DNA from 2 places in the Microbacterium kribbense genome. Region 1 is predicted to be linked to the other one. Evidence: predicted binding sites of a transcription regulator. Region 1 holds the regulator's gene; the other holds the start of a gene.
The links. The regulator LexA, encoded in region 1, represses DNA repair genes until DNA is damaged. The targets are predictions, from matches to a motif close to TCGAACANNTGTTCGA.

Region 1 (7,911 bases):
GTATTCGGTGGGCGAGCCGGGGTCGAGCACGATCAGATCGGTGTCGTCGTCGGCGGCGGCCAGTGCCGTGCGGATGCCGTCGGCCGGCACCGGGCGCGCCGTGGCATCCCAGCTGCCCACCGCCTGGACCGAGCTGAACACCGGCAGCACGCGGCGGCCGTCGGGAGCGGCGACGGTGACGATGGACAGCTCGTGGGTCTTGTCCACGTGCAGGCCGGTCGGGCCGATGCCGTCCTCGCCCTTGTGCGTGACCAGCGGGATCAGCAGCCGAGCCCGTCGGTAGGCGTCGATGATCGCGACCTGGTCGCCGGTGCCGTCGTGGAACGCGTTCAGCGCGGCCAGCAGGGCCGGATCGGCCTCCCCTGCGTCGCCGGTGTGCGGATTGGGCCGGAAGCTGCGGCCTGCCCACGGCACGCCGGCCGAGTCGGCGGCGTGCGCATCGTGGCCGCAGGAATCACTCTCGGGCGACATCCAGCGCCTCTGCCAGCGTGAACGCGCCGGCATACAGGGCCTTGCCGACGATCGCACCTTCCACCCCCAGCGGCACCAGCTCGCGCAGGGCGCTGATGTCGTCCAGGCTCGACACGCCGCCGGAGGCGACGATGGGCTTGTCGGTGCGCTCGGCGAGCTCGCGCAGCAGCTCGAGGTTCGGTCCGCGCAGCGTGCCGTCCTTGGTGACGTCGGTGACCACGTAGCGGCTGCAGCCGGCGTCTTCCAGGCGGTCCAGCACCGTCCACAGGTCGCCGCCCTCGCGGGTCCAGCCGCGTGCGGCCAGGGTCGTGCCGCGCACGTCGAGGCCGACGGCGATCGCGTCGCCGTAGCGGCCGATCACGTTGGCCGCCCACTCCGGGTTCTCCAGCGCTGCCGTGCCGAGGTTGATGCGGGTGGCGCCGGACTCCAGCGCCGCCTCCAGCGTCGCGTCGTCGCGGATGCCACCAGAGAGCTCGACGTTCACGCCGCGGGCCTGTTTGATGACCTTGCGCAGCGTCGCGGTGTTGTTGCCGCGCCCGAATGCGGCGTCCAGGTCGACGAGGTGGATCCACGTCGCACCCTGACGCACCCACTCCATGGCCGCATCCACCGGATCGCCGTAATCGGTCTCGCTGCCGGCCACGCCCTGGGTGAGGCGCACGGCCTTGCCGTCGGCGACATCGACGGCGGGAAGCAGGATCAGGTCGGGGGTGGCTGCGAATTCACTGGGCACAAGGTCCCAGACTAGCCCCGCCGAGCCCGCCGATCCAATTGGCGAGCAGCCTGATGCCGGCCGCCCCCGACTTCTCGGGGTGGAACTGGGTCGCCGACAGCGGCCCATTCTCCACCGCCGCCAGGAACGGTCCGCCATAGCTGCACCAGGTCAGCGCCGCCGGGGCGAACGGCTCGTGCACGTCCAGGTTCCACGCGGTGGCGGCGAAGGAATGCACGAAGTAGAAGCGCTCGGCTTCGATTCCTGCGAACAGCCGGCTGTTCGGGTCGGGCTGCACGGTGTTCCAGCCCATGTGCGGCAGCACCGGGGCATCCAGCTCGGTGATCGTACCGGGCCACTCGCCCAGCCCCTCGGTGTCGACGTCGCGCTCGAGCCCGCGCTCGAACAAGATCTGCATGCCCACGCAGATGCCCAGCACCGCCCGGCCTCCGGCCAGGCGCCGGTCGATCAGCTCGTCGCCGCGGCTCGCGCGCAGCGCGCCCATGACGGCGGCGAACGCGCCGACACCGGGGACCACCAGGCCGTCGGCATCCATCACCAGGCCGCGGTCGGCGGTCAGCCGCGCGTCGGCGCCGGCGGCGGCCAGCGCCTTGACCGCCGAGTGCACATTGCCGGACCCGTAGTCCAGTACCGCGACCAGCGGCCTGTCGGTCACAGCGCTCCCTTGGTGCTGGGAATGCCGACCACCTGCGCGTCGAACGCCTTGGCCTGACGGAACGCCCGGGCGAACGCCTTGAACTCGGCCTCGGCGATGTGGTGCGGGTCGCGACCCGAGATCACGCGCACGTGCGTGGTGAGCCCCGCATGGAAGGCGATCGCCTCGAACGAGTGGCGCACCAGCGACCCGGTGAAGTGGCCGCCGATCAGGTGCAGCTCGAACCCGGCCGGCTCGCCGTCGTGCACCAGGTAGGGGCGGCCGCTGATGTCGACGACGGCCTGCGCGAGCGCCTCGTCCAGCGGCACCAGCGCGTCGCCGTAGCGGGAGATGCCGCTCTTGTCGCCCAGCGCCGCGCCTATGGCCTGACCGAGCACGATGGAGATGTCTTCGACGGTGTGGTGCACGTCGATGTCGGTGTCACCGGAGGCGCGCACCGTCAGGTCGGTCAGGGAGTGCTTGGCGAATGCGGTCAGCAGGTGATCGAAGAACGGGACGCTGGTGTCGATCCGTCCCACGCCCGTGCCGTCCAGGTCGAGTTCGAGCTCGACCGCCGACTCGCTGGTGGTGCGGGTGCGCGACGCGACGCGGGATCCGGCGGTGGTCATGATGCCGAGTCTAGCGAGGCCAGGGCATCCAGGAACGCGCTGGTCTCCTCCTCCGTGCCGGCGGTGACCCGCAGGCTGCGCGGCAGCCCGATGTCGCGGATCAGCACGCCGCGCTCGTACAGGGCCTGCCACGTCGCCGCGGGGTCTTCGACGCCGGAGAACAGCACGAAGTTGCTCCACGACTCGTAGGGTCGGTAGCCCAGCGCCGCCAGCGTGGCCGAGATGCGATCACGCTGGCCGACGATGTCGGCCACGGCGGCCAGCATGGTCGGCGCGTGCCGCAGTGCCGCGGATGCGGCGGCCTGCGTGAGTGCGCTGAGGTGATAGGGCAGCCGTACCAGCCGCAGTGCATCGATCAGGGCCGGGTCGGCGGCGAGGTAGCCGACCCGGGCGCCGGCGAATGCGAACGCCTTGCTCATCGTGCGCGAGACCACCATCCGCTCGCGGCCGGGCAGCAGGGTGAGCGCCGAGCGCTCACCCGCCGGCGCGAACTCGAAGTAGGCCTCGTCGACGATCACGATTCCCTCGGATGCCGCGTACACGGCCTCGATGACGTCGATCGGCAGCGGGGTGCCGGTGGGGTTGTTCGGTGCGCACAGCATCACGACATCCGGCCGGGCCGCGGCCACTTGGGCGGCCGCGGACTCGGCGGTCAGGGTGAAGTCCACGCCCCGCTCCCCCGCGACCCAGGTGCCGCCGGTGCTGCGGGTCAGCAGCGGATACATCGAGTAGGTCGGTGCGAATCCGAACACCGTCCGCCCCGGGCCGGCGAAGGCCTGCAGCAGGTGCTGGAGCACTTCATTCGACCCGTTGCCGGCCCAGATCTGGTCGGCGCTCAGGCCGTGCCCCAGGTAGTCGGCGAAGCCCTCGCGCAGCAGTGTGAACTCGCGGTCGGGATAGCGATTGACGTCGCGCAGCGCAATGGCCACGGCGTCCAGGATGTCGTCCGCGACGTCTTTGGGAACCGGATGCGTGTTCTCGTTGACGTTCAGTGCGACCGGCAGCGGCGCCTGCGGCGCGCCGTACGGAGTCATGCCGCGCAGATCATCGCGGATGGGCAGGTCTTCTAACCGGGGTCTCACCCCTCCCATCGTAGAGCGCTGCGGCGGCTCAGCCGGCCGGGGCGTACTCGACGGGCAGCGCCAGCTTCTCGCCGGGGACGAGCACGGCACCTTCGAGGGCGTTCAGGCTCACGATCGCGTCCACCACGTCGCGCGGGTCGGCGCCCGGTGCCACGCGCTGCGCGATCGACCACAGCGAATCGCCAGCGACGACGGTCACGGTCGAGAAGCTGCCGGAGGGCGCCCCCGCATCGCGCGAGGCCAGCGCCGACCCGCCGCCGAGCACGGCGACGAAGATGGCGGCGGCAAGGGGCAGCGCCACCAGACCGGCCAGCACCCGTCGACCGCGGACCGTCAGGCGCAGGTGCGTCGTCGTGCGTGCTGTCGATGCCATCGCGATGGTGGTCATGGCTCCTCCTGGGTGTGGACAGATTCGGATCGGACGCTCGGGCGGGAGCACCCGATCCGAATCTTCATTCCGAATCTAGCTTCGATTGTATAGACTGTCAACAGGTCTCCGTGTGCGAATCGGATCGAAGGCGACACGCGAGGCGGATGCCGTCGATCCGGTCTTCAACCGGATACCGTTTCGATAGGGACACCCCATCACCAACCTCCGACATTCGAAGAAGCTGCACCGGCGACCAGGCCGGGCCAGAACACAGGGAGCTGACATGAGCGAGGCAACGCACGAGTCCACGGCGGCCGAGCCGGCGGTGCGTCGGACCCGCCGGCGCAAGAGCCTGAGCGATCGGCAGATGGCGATCCTCGAGGTCATCCAGCGCTCCATCGCGCGGTACGGCTATCCGCCGAGCATGCGCGAGATCGGCGATGCGGTGCAGCTGAAGTCCCTGTCCAGCGTCACGCATCAGCTGAACCAGCTCGAGCTGAGCGGCTACCTGCGCCGCGATGCCGGCAAGACGCGCGCCATGGAGGTGCTGATCGACCTGCCGGGCATCTCCGGCGAGAACCCCGCCGACTCGGCGCCCACTCTCGGCGACGCGGCGCTGGTGCCGCTGGTCGGGCACATCGCCGCCGGCGTGCCGATCACGGCCGAGCAGCAGGTCGAGGAGATCTTCCCCCTGCCCCGTCAACTGGTGGGCAAGGGCGAGCTGTTCATGCTGAAGGTGCAGGGCGAGTCGATGATCGACGCCGCGATCTGCGACGGCGACTGGGTCGTCATCCGGTCGCAGGCCACCGCCGAGAACGGCGACATCGTCGCCGCGATGCTCGACGGCGAGGCGACCGTGAAGACGTTCCGCCAGCGCGACGGGCACACCTGGCTGCTGCCGCGCAACTCGGCGTTCGAGCCGATCCTCGGCGACGACGCCGTCGTGCTGGGCAAGCTCGTCGCAGTGCTGCGCGCGGTCTGATCCGCCGCGGCCACGGGGCACAGGCCACCGGCTAGCGTGGAGGCATGCCTCAGACCCTTCGCTACGGCACCTGGCCCTCCCCGATCACCGCTGCGGTGGCCGCGTCGGCCGCTCCGCGCCGCGACGGCGCGCGGTTCGTCGGCGACGACATCTGGTGGGGTGAGTCCGTGCCCGCCGAGGGCGGGCGGATGACGGTGCTCTCGCGCCGCCGCGGCGTGCTGCTGCCGGCACCCTGGAACGTCGGCTCGCGCGTGCACGAGTACGGCGGCGGCGCGTGGGCGGCCGCGCCCGACGGCCGGCTGTTCTTCGTGGAGCGCACCGACCAGTGCGTGTGGGAGCTGCCCGTGGGCTCTGCCCCGCGCCGGCTGACACCCCCGGACGCCGGACAGCGCTACGGCGGCCTGAGCTGGCAGCAGGGGCGGCTGCTCGCCGTGCGCGAGACGCACACCGGCGCCGCCGTGCCGACCCGTGACATCGTCGAGATCGTGCTGGGCGATGAGTCCACCGTGCTCTCACTGGCCGCTGGCAGCGACTTCGTCGCGCATCCGGCGCTGTCGGCCGACGGCACGCGCCTGGCCTGGATCGCCTGGGATCACCCCGACATGCCGTGGGACCGCACCCGGCTGCGGGTGGGCCGGCTCGGCGCGGGGGCGGTCGCCGACGCCATCACGATCGCGGGCGGCCAGACCGCCGCCGTGCAGCCGGTCTGGGTGGGTGCCGACGAGCTGCTCTATGCAGATGACCCCACCGGCCGGTGGAACCTGTGGCGGGTCGCGCTCGGCTCGGCCGCCCACGTCGTGGCGCCGGCCGACGCCGACACCGGCGGACCGATCTGGGTGCTGGGCACCCGCTGGTTCCAGCCGCTGGCCGACGGTCGCATCGTCGCGGTGCGCACCAACGGCGCCGACCAGGTCGTCGTGCTCGATCCGGCGACCGGCTCGGACCGCGCGCTGCCGCTGGACGCGACCGCGAACGTGTCGATCGAAGACGCCCGCGGCACCCGCGTGCTGCTGACCGCGGCGGGCCTGGACGGCCCGCCCGCGGTGTGGCTGGTGGACGTGGACCGGCCCGGCCACGCCGAGCGGGTGACTGCCGACGCGGCGGGCTGGGGCCCGGAGTGGACCCCGCGGCCGCGCGCGGTGACCTTCGCCGGGCCGCACGGACCGGTGCACGCGTTCGACTATCCGCCCACGAGCCCCGAGACCACCGCCCCGGCCGGCGAGCTGCCTCCCTATGTCGTGTTCGTGCACGGCGGGCCCACCTCGCACACCGCCCCCGCGGCCGCGGCGAAGACCGCCTTCTTCACGAGCCGCGGCATCGGCGTGCTCGACGTGAACTACGGCGGGTCGACCGGATACGGGCGCGCCTACCGCGAGCGGCTGCGTGGTCAGTGGGGCGTGGTCGACGTCGACGACGTCGCCGCCGCGGCGGCCGGCCTCGCCGCCGAGGGCCGGGCCGACCCCGCACGCCTGGCGATCGAGGGCGGCTCGGCCGGCGGCTGGACGGTGCTCGGCGCCCTGACCGGCACGGACGTGTTCGCGGCCGGGATCTCGCGGTACGGGGTCGGCGACGCGCGCATGCTGCAGGCCGAGACGCACGACTTCGAGGCCCGCTATCTGGACGGGCTGATCGGACCGCTGCCAGAGGCCGAGGAGCTCTACGCGCAGCGGTCGCCGCTGTCGCACCCCGAGCGGTTCGGGGTGCCGGTGCTGCTGCTGCAGGGCGCCGACGACCCGGTGGTGCCGCCGTCGCAGGCCGAGGCGATCCGCGACGCCCTGGCTGCGCAGCACATCCCGCACGCATACGTGCTGTACCCGGGTGAGTCGCACGGGTTCCGGCGCGCCGAGACCGTCGCCGACGCGCTGGAGAAGGAGCTGGCCTTCCTGGGCGCCGTGTTCGGGTTCAGTCCCGCCGGGGTTGCGCCGCTTGATCTGGACTGATCGCGTACGGCGCCAGCTGGGCGGCCAGATGGCGTCCGACGTGGGCGTGCAGCAGCGTGCCGCCCGGCTCGTGCCGCTCGGTCAGCAGCATCCCGCTCTCGTGCACGGCCGAGACGAGGTCGCCGCGGTCATACGGCACCAGCGCGGTGATCTCCACCGCCGGCAGCGGCAGCGCCCGCTCGATCGCGGTGCGCAGCGCGTCGATGCCCTCGCCCGTGCGCGAGGAGACGAACAGCGCGGCCGGCTCCAGCCCCCGCAGCACCAGTCGGGTGTTGTCGTCGACCAGGTCGGCCTTGTTGAAGACGACGAGTTCGCGGATGTCGCGCCCGCCGACGTCGCCGATCACGTCGCGCACGGTGGCCAGCTGCGCCGCCGGATCGGGATGAGCGGCGTCGACGACGTGCACGATGACGTCGGCGTCGGCGACCTCTTCGAGCGTGGAGCGGAACGCCTCGACCAGCTGGTGCGGCAGGTTGCGCACGAAGCCGACCGTGTCGGTGAGCGTGTAGACCCGCCCGTCGGCGGCCTCGCTGCGCCGCACCGTGGCATCCAGCGTCGCGAACAGGGCGTTCTCGACCAGCACGCCGGCGCTGGTGAGGCGGTTGAGCAGGCTCGACTTGCCGGCGTTGGTGTAGCCGGCGATCGCGACCGACGGGATCGAGTGGCGCTTGCGCTCGGCGCGCTTGGACTCGCGGGCCGGGCCGAACTCCTTGATGTGGCGGCGCAGCTGCGCCATCCGGGTGCGGATGCGGCGGCGGTCGAGTTCGATCTTGGTCTCACCGGGGCCGCGCGAGCCCATGCCGGCCCCGCCGGCGCCGACTTGGCCGCCGGCCTGCCGGCTCATCGAGTCACCCCAGCCGCGCAGCCGCGGCAGCAGGTATTCGAGCTGGGCGAGCTCGACCTGCGCCTTGCCCTCGCGGCTCTTGGCGTGCTGGCTGAAGATGTCGAGGATGACGGTGGTCCGGTCGATGACCTTGACCTTCACGACATCCTCCAGCGCACGACGCTGGCTCGGGGCGAGCTCGGTGTCGGCGATCACGGTGTCGGCACCGAGGGCGGCGACCGTGTCG
Region 2 (7,911 bases), on a different contig from region 1:
ATGCAGCGGCGGCGACGCCCCAGATCAGCCAAGAGCGCCACGTCGGTGCGGGGCGCAGAGGGATGATCGTCACGTGCGGTCCGTTCAGATGAGCAACCTGTCCAGCTTAATCCGCCCGGTGGTCGTGCTCTGCGGCCTGGCTCAGTCGCTGTCGCGGATGTCGCGTGCGAAGGCAGCGACGTTCGCCTGCAGCGCCGCGATGCGGCGGTCGCGCGCGGCGGCGCGGTCGAAGCCGGGGTAGGCCAGCGGCGGCAGCTTGCGCGCGTTGCGCGAGCATTCGAAGCCGGCGCAGGCGAGGGTGCCGACGGTGTTGCCGTTGCGCCCGGCTCGGCCGGCCCGCTTCGCGCTGTAGAACACGACGTCGTTGGGCAGCGTCACGTCTTCGCACCAGGCGCACTGTGCGCGCGCCGTCGGACGCCGGTCATGCTCGCGCAGCAGGACGCCGGTCAGCGCGCCGTCGAGCGGCACGACGAGATAGCCCTGCGGGGCGAGCTTCGGGTCGCGCCAGGCGAAGAAGTCGACTGTGTCCCAGTCCAGCGCGGCGAAGCCGTCGGGCAGGCTGAGGCTGCTGCGTTCGCGCACGGATGCGTTCACGAAGGACGTACGGATGTCGTTCTCGGTAGGGGCATGCACGACGAGGGCTTTCTGTGGTCAGAGGTCGAAGAGGGGTGCGAGCAACCCCGCGGAGCGGTGCAGCGGCTACCTGACGTCGGCGAGCAGCACGCCGACGACCTCCCGACGCCCGAAGGGGCGATGACGACACAGAAGCATGCCTGCGATTGTACCCGCGCCCGTGGCCTGCCCGGCGGCGCGCAGGGGCGCGATAGCCTCTCAGACGGTGCCGGGGGAGTACGACCCCGCCTGAGTGCCTCAGCGCGGCGTCCGCGCCCGCCGGACGGTCTGCACCGCCGCGCCGCCGATCAGCCCGAGGAGCGCACCGACGAGCACCCCGGGCACGGCGAGTTCGACGACGGCCGCCCACGCCGTGGGTGGGTACGCGATGAGCCCGAGAATGAGGCCGAGGATAGCACCGGCGACACCGAACACGATGATCCCACCCACGACGAAACGCGCCACCAGGGGCATGGTCTGCACGCCGCGCCATATCGGGCCCATGCCTGGAGCGTAGCGCCCAGCGCGTACCCGCATACTGACGGAGTTGCCCGATCAGAAGGGCGCGGGGTCTCGAGCGAGTGAGCGCTCGATCTGGTGTCTGTGGAGAGGGTCCGGGTCGATCAACGCGACCGGGTCGAATCTGACAGTGCCCGGTGGTCTGGTCAGATGCGTGCGTCCGGTGGGCGCGGTCCAGCGTAGGACCCCGCCCGGCAGCTGCTCCACACTCCAGTCGGTCTCGTGCTTGAGAGTGTGGTGTCGTTTGCACAGGTGCTCGAGGTTGCACAGGCAGGTGGGCCCGTCCTCGATGCGGGCGACGGTGTGATCGATCTCGCACTGCTGCGCGACGCGACGGCATCCCGGGAACCGGCACTGCTGGTCTCGGACCTGGAGGAACAGCTTCTGCTTCTTCGTCGGCCGGTATCGGTCGACGCTGATCGGCACGCCGCGGCAGGGGTCGGTGAAAACTCGCGTCCAGGACGGTGTCGCGCCGACCAGAAGCGTGGCGGTGTCGTTATCGATGGGCCCGAACCCGCTGACGGTTGCACCGCCGATGGTCTGACCAGCCAGTGCGGTGGCCGGAATGGTGACCTGCACGGTCGCGGTGATCGCGCCCAGGGCATCGCGCGCGTCCTTGGTGGCGCCGTGCCCGTCGGCCGCGCTGGTCAGCAACAGGTCGCAGAAGACATCCGCCATGATCTGCGCATGCGTGCGCTCATCGAACGTCGGCCCGTCGGTCTGTGCGTCCGCACCGCGCGCCGTGGAACCGGCATCCGTCGTGCTGGCGGCAGCTTCGACGGCCTGTGCCTCGGCTTTTTCTGCTGAGTTCAGATCGAACAGTTCGGCGGCCATGTCGCGCAGGCGGTTGTAGGCGCCGACGCCCTGCGCAGTGGGCACGTCCGCGGTGATCCGGGACAGTCCCGGCTCGAGCTCGCGCACGGTCACCTTCCGGCGCTGCGCGGCCTCGCGCACACGCCGCTCGGTGCCCTCCGGGTCCAGACGAACGACCAGCCCGCTCAGCGCGGGCCCCAGCTGGCCGGGGGTCATCTCCAGCGCCATGTCACGGGCGACCGTCTCGTAGTCGGCGCGCACCGAGTCATCCGCGATATCGGCGCCGATGTCGGCGATCAGGGTCGCATGGTCGGGGGAGATCTGGCCACAACTCGCGTCGCACAGCGTCTCGTGGAACCGATTGGTCAGTGCCCATGCGACCGACACCTTGCGGGCGACCTGCCATTCGCTCAATCGCAGTGCCGCGCCGATCTCGGCGAACACCTCGCGCATCGCGAGCTGCGAGGAAGAGGTGATCGCGCCGGTGACCTGCGTCGCGCGTTCCTGCTCACGCTTGTCTAAGAGGCCGGAGACGCGTTCGAAGAAGAACATCTCCGCCGCGAATGCCGACGCCGCACGCTGCCTCGACTGCGAGAGGTGATCAAGGATCTCATCGAGCTCGGAGATCGCTGGGGGCAAGCCGCCCGTCGTTGTTGACATCGACTACCTCCTCGTCGCCAGCTTCGGTCTGATGGTTCGATTGTATCGAACATAGCTACGATATACAAGACTCGATTACAAAACTCGCTGGCTATATTCCGGGGGAGTGGTGGCGCGGGAGGGGACATGGCGAGTCGTGTTGATACGGATCGAACGTCGTACGTTTCGACGCACGCTGTGGGTGCCTGACGTCATTCGCGCCGGTTTCGATGACTGCTCCGGCGCAGCGGCTGAGTTGATGACGCGCCGTCGGACGGTGCTGCCGGGGAGTCGAACTCGGCAGCGCTGACCGATCAGTCAACGCCGATTGTCGGTGCGGTTGGGGGAATGTCGTCGACCTCGTACCGACGCTCGATTCCGGCGCGGTTCGATCGTGCTGACATAATGTGCATTATCGGCAAAGAGCTTTCGCGGGATCAGGTCTGGTCGGCTGCAGCACCGACGAGCTCGCCGGCGAAGAACTGGCGGATGTCCGCTGCCAGCGTCGGCGCCGTCTCCACCGGTGCGAAGTGACCACCCGAGTCGAAGATCGTGTAGCGGCGGATGTCGTGGGTCCGCTCCGCCCATTCCCGCGGAGGCTTCAGCAGGTCGGCCGGGAACAGCGCGAGCGCCGTGGGCACCGGAACGAATTCGTACGGCGGCGGCGCCTCATAGTAGGGCCGCAGCGATGTCCCTATCGTGTTCGTGAACCAGTACAGGCTGGCCTGCGTCAGGACGAAGTCGTCGGCCAGCGAGAACGGCGTGCCCGCACGACGGTCGCTCCACTGGTAGTACTTCTCGAGGATCCACGACAGCAGGCCGACCGGTGAGTCGGAGAGGCCGAAGGCGAGGGTGAGTGGGCGGGTCTGGTGCTGGTGCATGTATGCGCCTTCGGTCCGCAGCCATGCCTTACCCGCCGCGAGGTGCTCCCGCTCGGCCGGGGTCAGCGAATCCTCGTCGAAGGAGCGCGGAGCCCCGAGCGACATCACATGGATCGCACGGACGGCCTCAGGATGAGCGGCCGCCAGGCGCGACGTTATTCCGCTGCCCAGGTCTCCCCCGTGGGCGAAGTAGGTCTCGAAGCCCAAGCGGATCATCAGGCGGTGCCACAACTCGTGAGTGGGAGTCGTGGGAGGCGACGATGCCGCCGGATCGGAGAACGTGAAACCCGGAAGGGAAGGCACGACCACAGTGAAAGCCATGCCAGTGTCGCCGTAGCGAGAGGGCTCCGCGAGACGCCGCGCAAGCTCGACGAGTTCGAAGAACGTGCTCGGCCATCCGTTGGTGAGCACGACCGCGGGGGCGTCCGGTGTCTCTGCGTCGAAGCGCAGGAAGTGGATGCGCTGACCGGCGATGATCGTCCAATAGGACGCCAGTCGATTGATCTCCCGTTCATGCCGGCGCCAGTCGTACTGGCTCCCCCAATGCTCCGTGAGCCGCCGCAGCTCGTCGAAGTCGGTACCCGCCGTCCAGGGCTCTCCGAGGGGCCAGCGGCGGGGCCAGCGCGTCTGGTTCAGCCGTCCGATGAGGTCTTCGAGATCGGCCTGCGGCACGTCGATGAGCGGGGTCCACCTGTGCACGCCCTTGCCCGCTCTGTCCACAGTCGCCTCCGAGCGCCATTGGTGAGTACGAGCCACTGTACCGGTGCCAGGGTGAGCTCGTTCGGCCCAGAGCCCCTTTCGTGACCAGAATCTATGGGCTTTCGGTGAGACTGCAACCGTCCGCTCACAGCGCGCTACCGTGAAAACTGCCGAGCAACGGCTATCGGCAGAGAGGTCAGCGCATGACTACGGCAACTTCTTCATTGGGCAGCAGCACGATCGGTGAGATCCGCTCCACGGTGGGCATGACCGGCACGGTCTCGGTGTTCGTTGGTCTTCTGATCCTGGTCTGGCCCTTGCACAGTGCCGTCGCCTTCGTGTGGGTGCTCGCGATCTACGCCGCCGTGGTCGGTCTGCTCTACCTGGCACTCGGCGCCCTCGCCGCGCCGCTGGGCACCGGGCGCCGGATCGGCCACCTCGTCCTCGGCCTGGTGTTCATCGCATCCGCCGTCATCGCGTTCTCCAATGCGGCATACGCCATGCAGTGGCTGGTCACCTTCTTCGGCCTGTTCCTGGGCATCGCGTGGATCCTCGAAGGCATCGCCGCGATCACGATCCCCACGACCGAGGACGGACGCTCCTGGGCGATCCTGTTCGGCATGCTCAGCGTGATCGCCGGCATCTTCCTCGTCGTCTCCCCTGCCTGGGGCGGCCTGGTGCTGTGGGGGCTGTTCGCGGTCTGGCTGATCGTGCGCGGCTCGGTGCAGGTCATGCGGGCGCGGCACTTCGAGGCGCCCGAAGGCTGATTCAGCGCGCGCCGACGTAGTCCGCCAGATGTCGTCCGGTGAGCGTCGACTTCGATGCCACCAGGTCGTGCGGCGTTCCCTCGAACACGACCCTCCCCCCGTCGTGGCCGGCACCGGGACCGAGATCGATGATCCAGTCCGCGTGCGCCATCACCGCCTGATGGTGCTCGATGACGATCACGCTCTTGCCGGCATCCACCAGGCGATCCAGCAGCGCGAGGATCTGCTGGATGTCGGCGAGATGAAGGCCGCTGGTGGGCTCGTCGAGCACATAGACGTCCCCCTGCTCCGCCATCTGGATCGCCAGCTTCAGACGCTGCCGCTCCCCTCCGGACAGCGTCGACAGCGGCTGGCCCAGCGACAGATACCCCAGCCCGACATCCTCCATCCGCGTGAGCATCCCGACGACGACGGCGACCTTGGCGGCGTCGCCCGCGAAGAACTCCCGCGCCTGTGACACCGGCATCCCGAGCACCTCGGTGATGTCCTTGCCGCCGAGCGTGTATCCCAGCACGGCCGCCTGGAAGCCCTTGCCCCCGCAGTCCTCACACGGGGTCTCGACGGTGTCCATGAAGCCGAGCTGCGTGACGATCACGCCGCTGCCCTTGCACGACGGGCACGCGCCCTCCGAGTTCGCGCTGAACAGAGCGGGCTTCACCCCGTTGGCCTTGGCGAAGGCCTTGCGGATGGGCTCGAGCATCCCGGTGTAGGTCGCGGGGTTGCTGCGTCGCGACCCCTTGATCGCGGTCTGGTCGATCACGACGACGCCCTCGCGGCCGGCGACCGATCCGTGGATCAGCGAGCTCTTGCCCGAGCCCGCCACGCCCGTGATCACCGTCAGCACGCCCAGCGGGATGTCCAGGTTCACGTTCTGCAGGTTGTGCTCGTTCGCGCCGCGGATCCGCAGGGCCCCGGCACCGCGGCGCGCTTCGGGCTTCAGAGCGGCGCGGTCGTCCAGATGGCGCCCGGTGAGCGTGTCGCTGGCGCGCAGCTGCTCGACGGTCCCCTCGAAGCACACCCGGCCTCCCCCGGTGCCCGCGTCCGGGCCGAGGTCGACGATGTGATCGCCGATCACGATCGTCTCGGGCTTGTGCTCGACGACGAGCACCGTATTGCCCTTGTCGCGCAGGCGCAGCAGCAGCGTGTTCATGTTCTGGATGTCGTGCGGATGCAGGCCGATGGTGGGCTCGTCGAACACGTACGTGACATCCGTCAGCGAGGAGCCGAGGTGGCGCAGCATCTTGATGCGCTGTGCCTCTCCCCCGCTCAGCGTGCCCGAGGGCCGGTTCAGGCTCAGATAGCCCAGGCCCAGCGTCACGAAGGAATTGAGGGTCGCGCCCAGCCCGGACAGCAGCGGGGCCGCCTCCGGCAGGTCCAGGCCGTGCACCCACGCGGCGAGATCGGTGATCTGCATGTCGCACGCGTCGGCGATGCTCACGCCGTCTATCTTCGACGACCGGGCGGCCTCGGTCAGGCGGGTGCCGGCGCAGTCCGGGCAGGTCATGAACGTCGCCACCCGCTGGACGAAGGCGCGGAGGTGCGGCTGCAGCGCATCGAGGTCCTTGGCGAGCATCGACTTCGTGATCTTCGGGATGAGCCCCTCGTACGTCATGTTGATGTTCTGGATCTTGACCTTGCGCGGCTCGCTGTACAGAAAGTCGTCGCGCTCCCGCGCGGAGAACTGAGATATCGGTTTGTCGGGACTGTAGAGGCCCGATTCGGCGAAGCCGCGCACCATCCACCCGTCGGCCGTGTACCCCGGCACCAGGATCGCGCCCTCGAGCAGCGATCTGCTCTCATCGACCACCTGCGTCAGGTCGATGTCGCTCACCGCTCCTCTGCCCTCGCACCGCGGGCACATGCCGCCGAGGTAGATCGCCTCCTTCACGATCTTCTTCTTACCCGTCGCCGAGGTCATCACCCCGCCCGCCTTCTGCGTGGGGACGTTGAATGAGAACGCCGTCGGGCCGCCGATGTAGGGGTGTCCCAGCCTGCTGAACAGGATCCGCAGCATCGCGTGGGCGTCGGTCACGGTGCCCACCGTCGACCGCGGGTTGGACCCGAGCCGTTCCTGGTCGACGATGATCGCCGTGGTCAGGCCCTCGAGCAGGTCGACGTCGGGCCGCGAGAGGCTGGGCATGAAGCCCTGCACGAACGCACTGTAGGTCTCGTTGATCATCCGCTGCGACTCGGCGGCGATCGTCGCGAACACCAGCGAGCTCTTGCCCGAGCCGGACACCCCGGTGAAGACCGTCAGGCGCCGCTTCGGGATGTCGACGTCGATGTTCTTCAGGTTGTGCTCGCGCGCACCGCGCACCCGGATCAGATCATGCTGGTCAGCCTCATGCATGGGCACCAGCGTAAGGCGTGTCGGGTGGTGCCGAGATAACGCGCCCAGTAGCCTCGAGACACCACGATCGCACGGAAGAATGTCAGGAAGGCGATTTCCCCATGTCCACTGATTCTTCATCCGCCACCAGCGCTGTCGCCCGCGGCATCCGCACCTCCCTAGGCGTCGGCGGCATCATCGCACTGATCATCGGCATCCTGATCCTCGTGCTGCCGGGGAAGACCGCCGTCGTCGTCACCGCGATCATCGCCATCTACGCGATCGTGGTCGGCCTGGTCTACCTCGGCCTCGGCCTGTTCTCTCAGGCCACCGGCGGATGGGCACGCGTGGGCCACATCGTGCTCGGCGCGATCTTCATCCTGGCCGGCATCGTCGCCTTCATGAACCTCAGGCTGGCGGCCGCATCGCTGGCGGTCTTCCTCGGCATCCTGGTCGGCATCATGTGGATCATCGAAGGCATCGTCGCCCTCACGACGCTCGGCTCGAGCCGCGCGAAGGGCTGGACCGCATTCTTCGCGGTGCTGAGCATCGTCGCCGGCATCATCCTGCTGCTCTCGCCGCTATGGGGCGCCCTCGTGCTGTGGTGGCTGCTGGGCATCTCGCTGGTGGTGCTGGGCATCACCCAGATCCT

Region 2: a site for LexA is predicted at 2,650-2,665, ahead of ABD705_RS12330 (HNH endonuclease signature motif containing protein). Genes of this name have one in related genera too.

The regions. Positions count from the first base shown of each region.
Region 1 is NZ_BAABAF010000003.1:25,200-33,110, forward strand. It holds gene ABD705_RS04660 (SseB family protein) at 1-471, opposite strand, end outside; gene priA (bifunctional 1-(5-phosphoribosyl)-5-((5-phosphoribosylamino)methylideneamino)imidazole-4-carboxamide isomerase/phosphoribosylanthranilate isomerase PriA) at 455-1,204, opposite strand; gene hisH (imidazole glycerol phosphate synthase subunit HisH) at 1,194-1,859, opposite strand; gene hisB (imidazoleglycerol-phosphate dehydratase HisB) at 1,856-2,467, opposite strand; gene ABD705_RS04680 (histidinol-phosphate transaminase) at 2,464-3,558, opposite strand; gene ABD705_RS04685 (LysM peptidoglycan-binding domain-containing protein) at 3,578-3,937, opposite strand; gene lexA (transcriptional repressor LexA) at 4,203-4,901, shown strand; gene ABD705_RS04695 (alpha/beta hydrolase family protein) at 4,946-6,841, shown strand; gene hflX (GTPase HflX) at 6,804-7,911, opposite strand, start outside.
Region 2 is NZ_BAABAF010000008.1:256,335-264,245, reverse strand. It holds gene ABD705_RS12345 (MFS transporter) at 1-73, opposite strand, end outside; gene ABD705_RS12340 (FBP domain-containing protein) at 142-633, opposite strand; gene ABD705_RS12335 (hypothetical protein) at 871-1,116, opposite strand; gene ABD705_RS12330 (HNH endonuclease signature motif containing protein) at 1,168-2,604, opposite strand; gene ABD705_RS12325 (epoxide hydrolase family protein) at 3,021-4,184, opposite strand; gene ABD705_RS12320 (HdeD family acid-resistance protein) at 4,367-4,930, shown strand; gene ABD705_RS12315 (ATP-binding cassette domain-containing protein) at 4,932-7,280, opposite strand; gene ABD705_RS12310 (HdeD family acid-resistance protein) at 7,382-7,911, shown strand, end outside.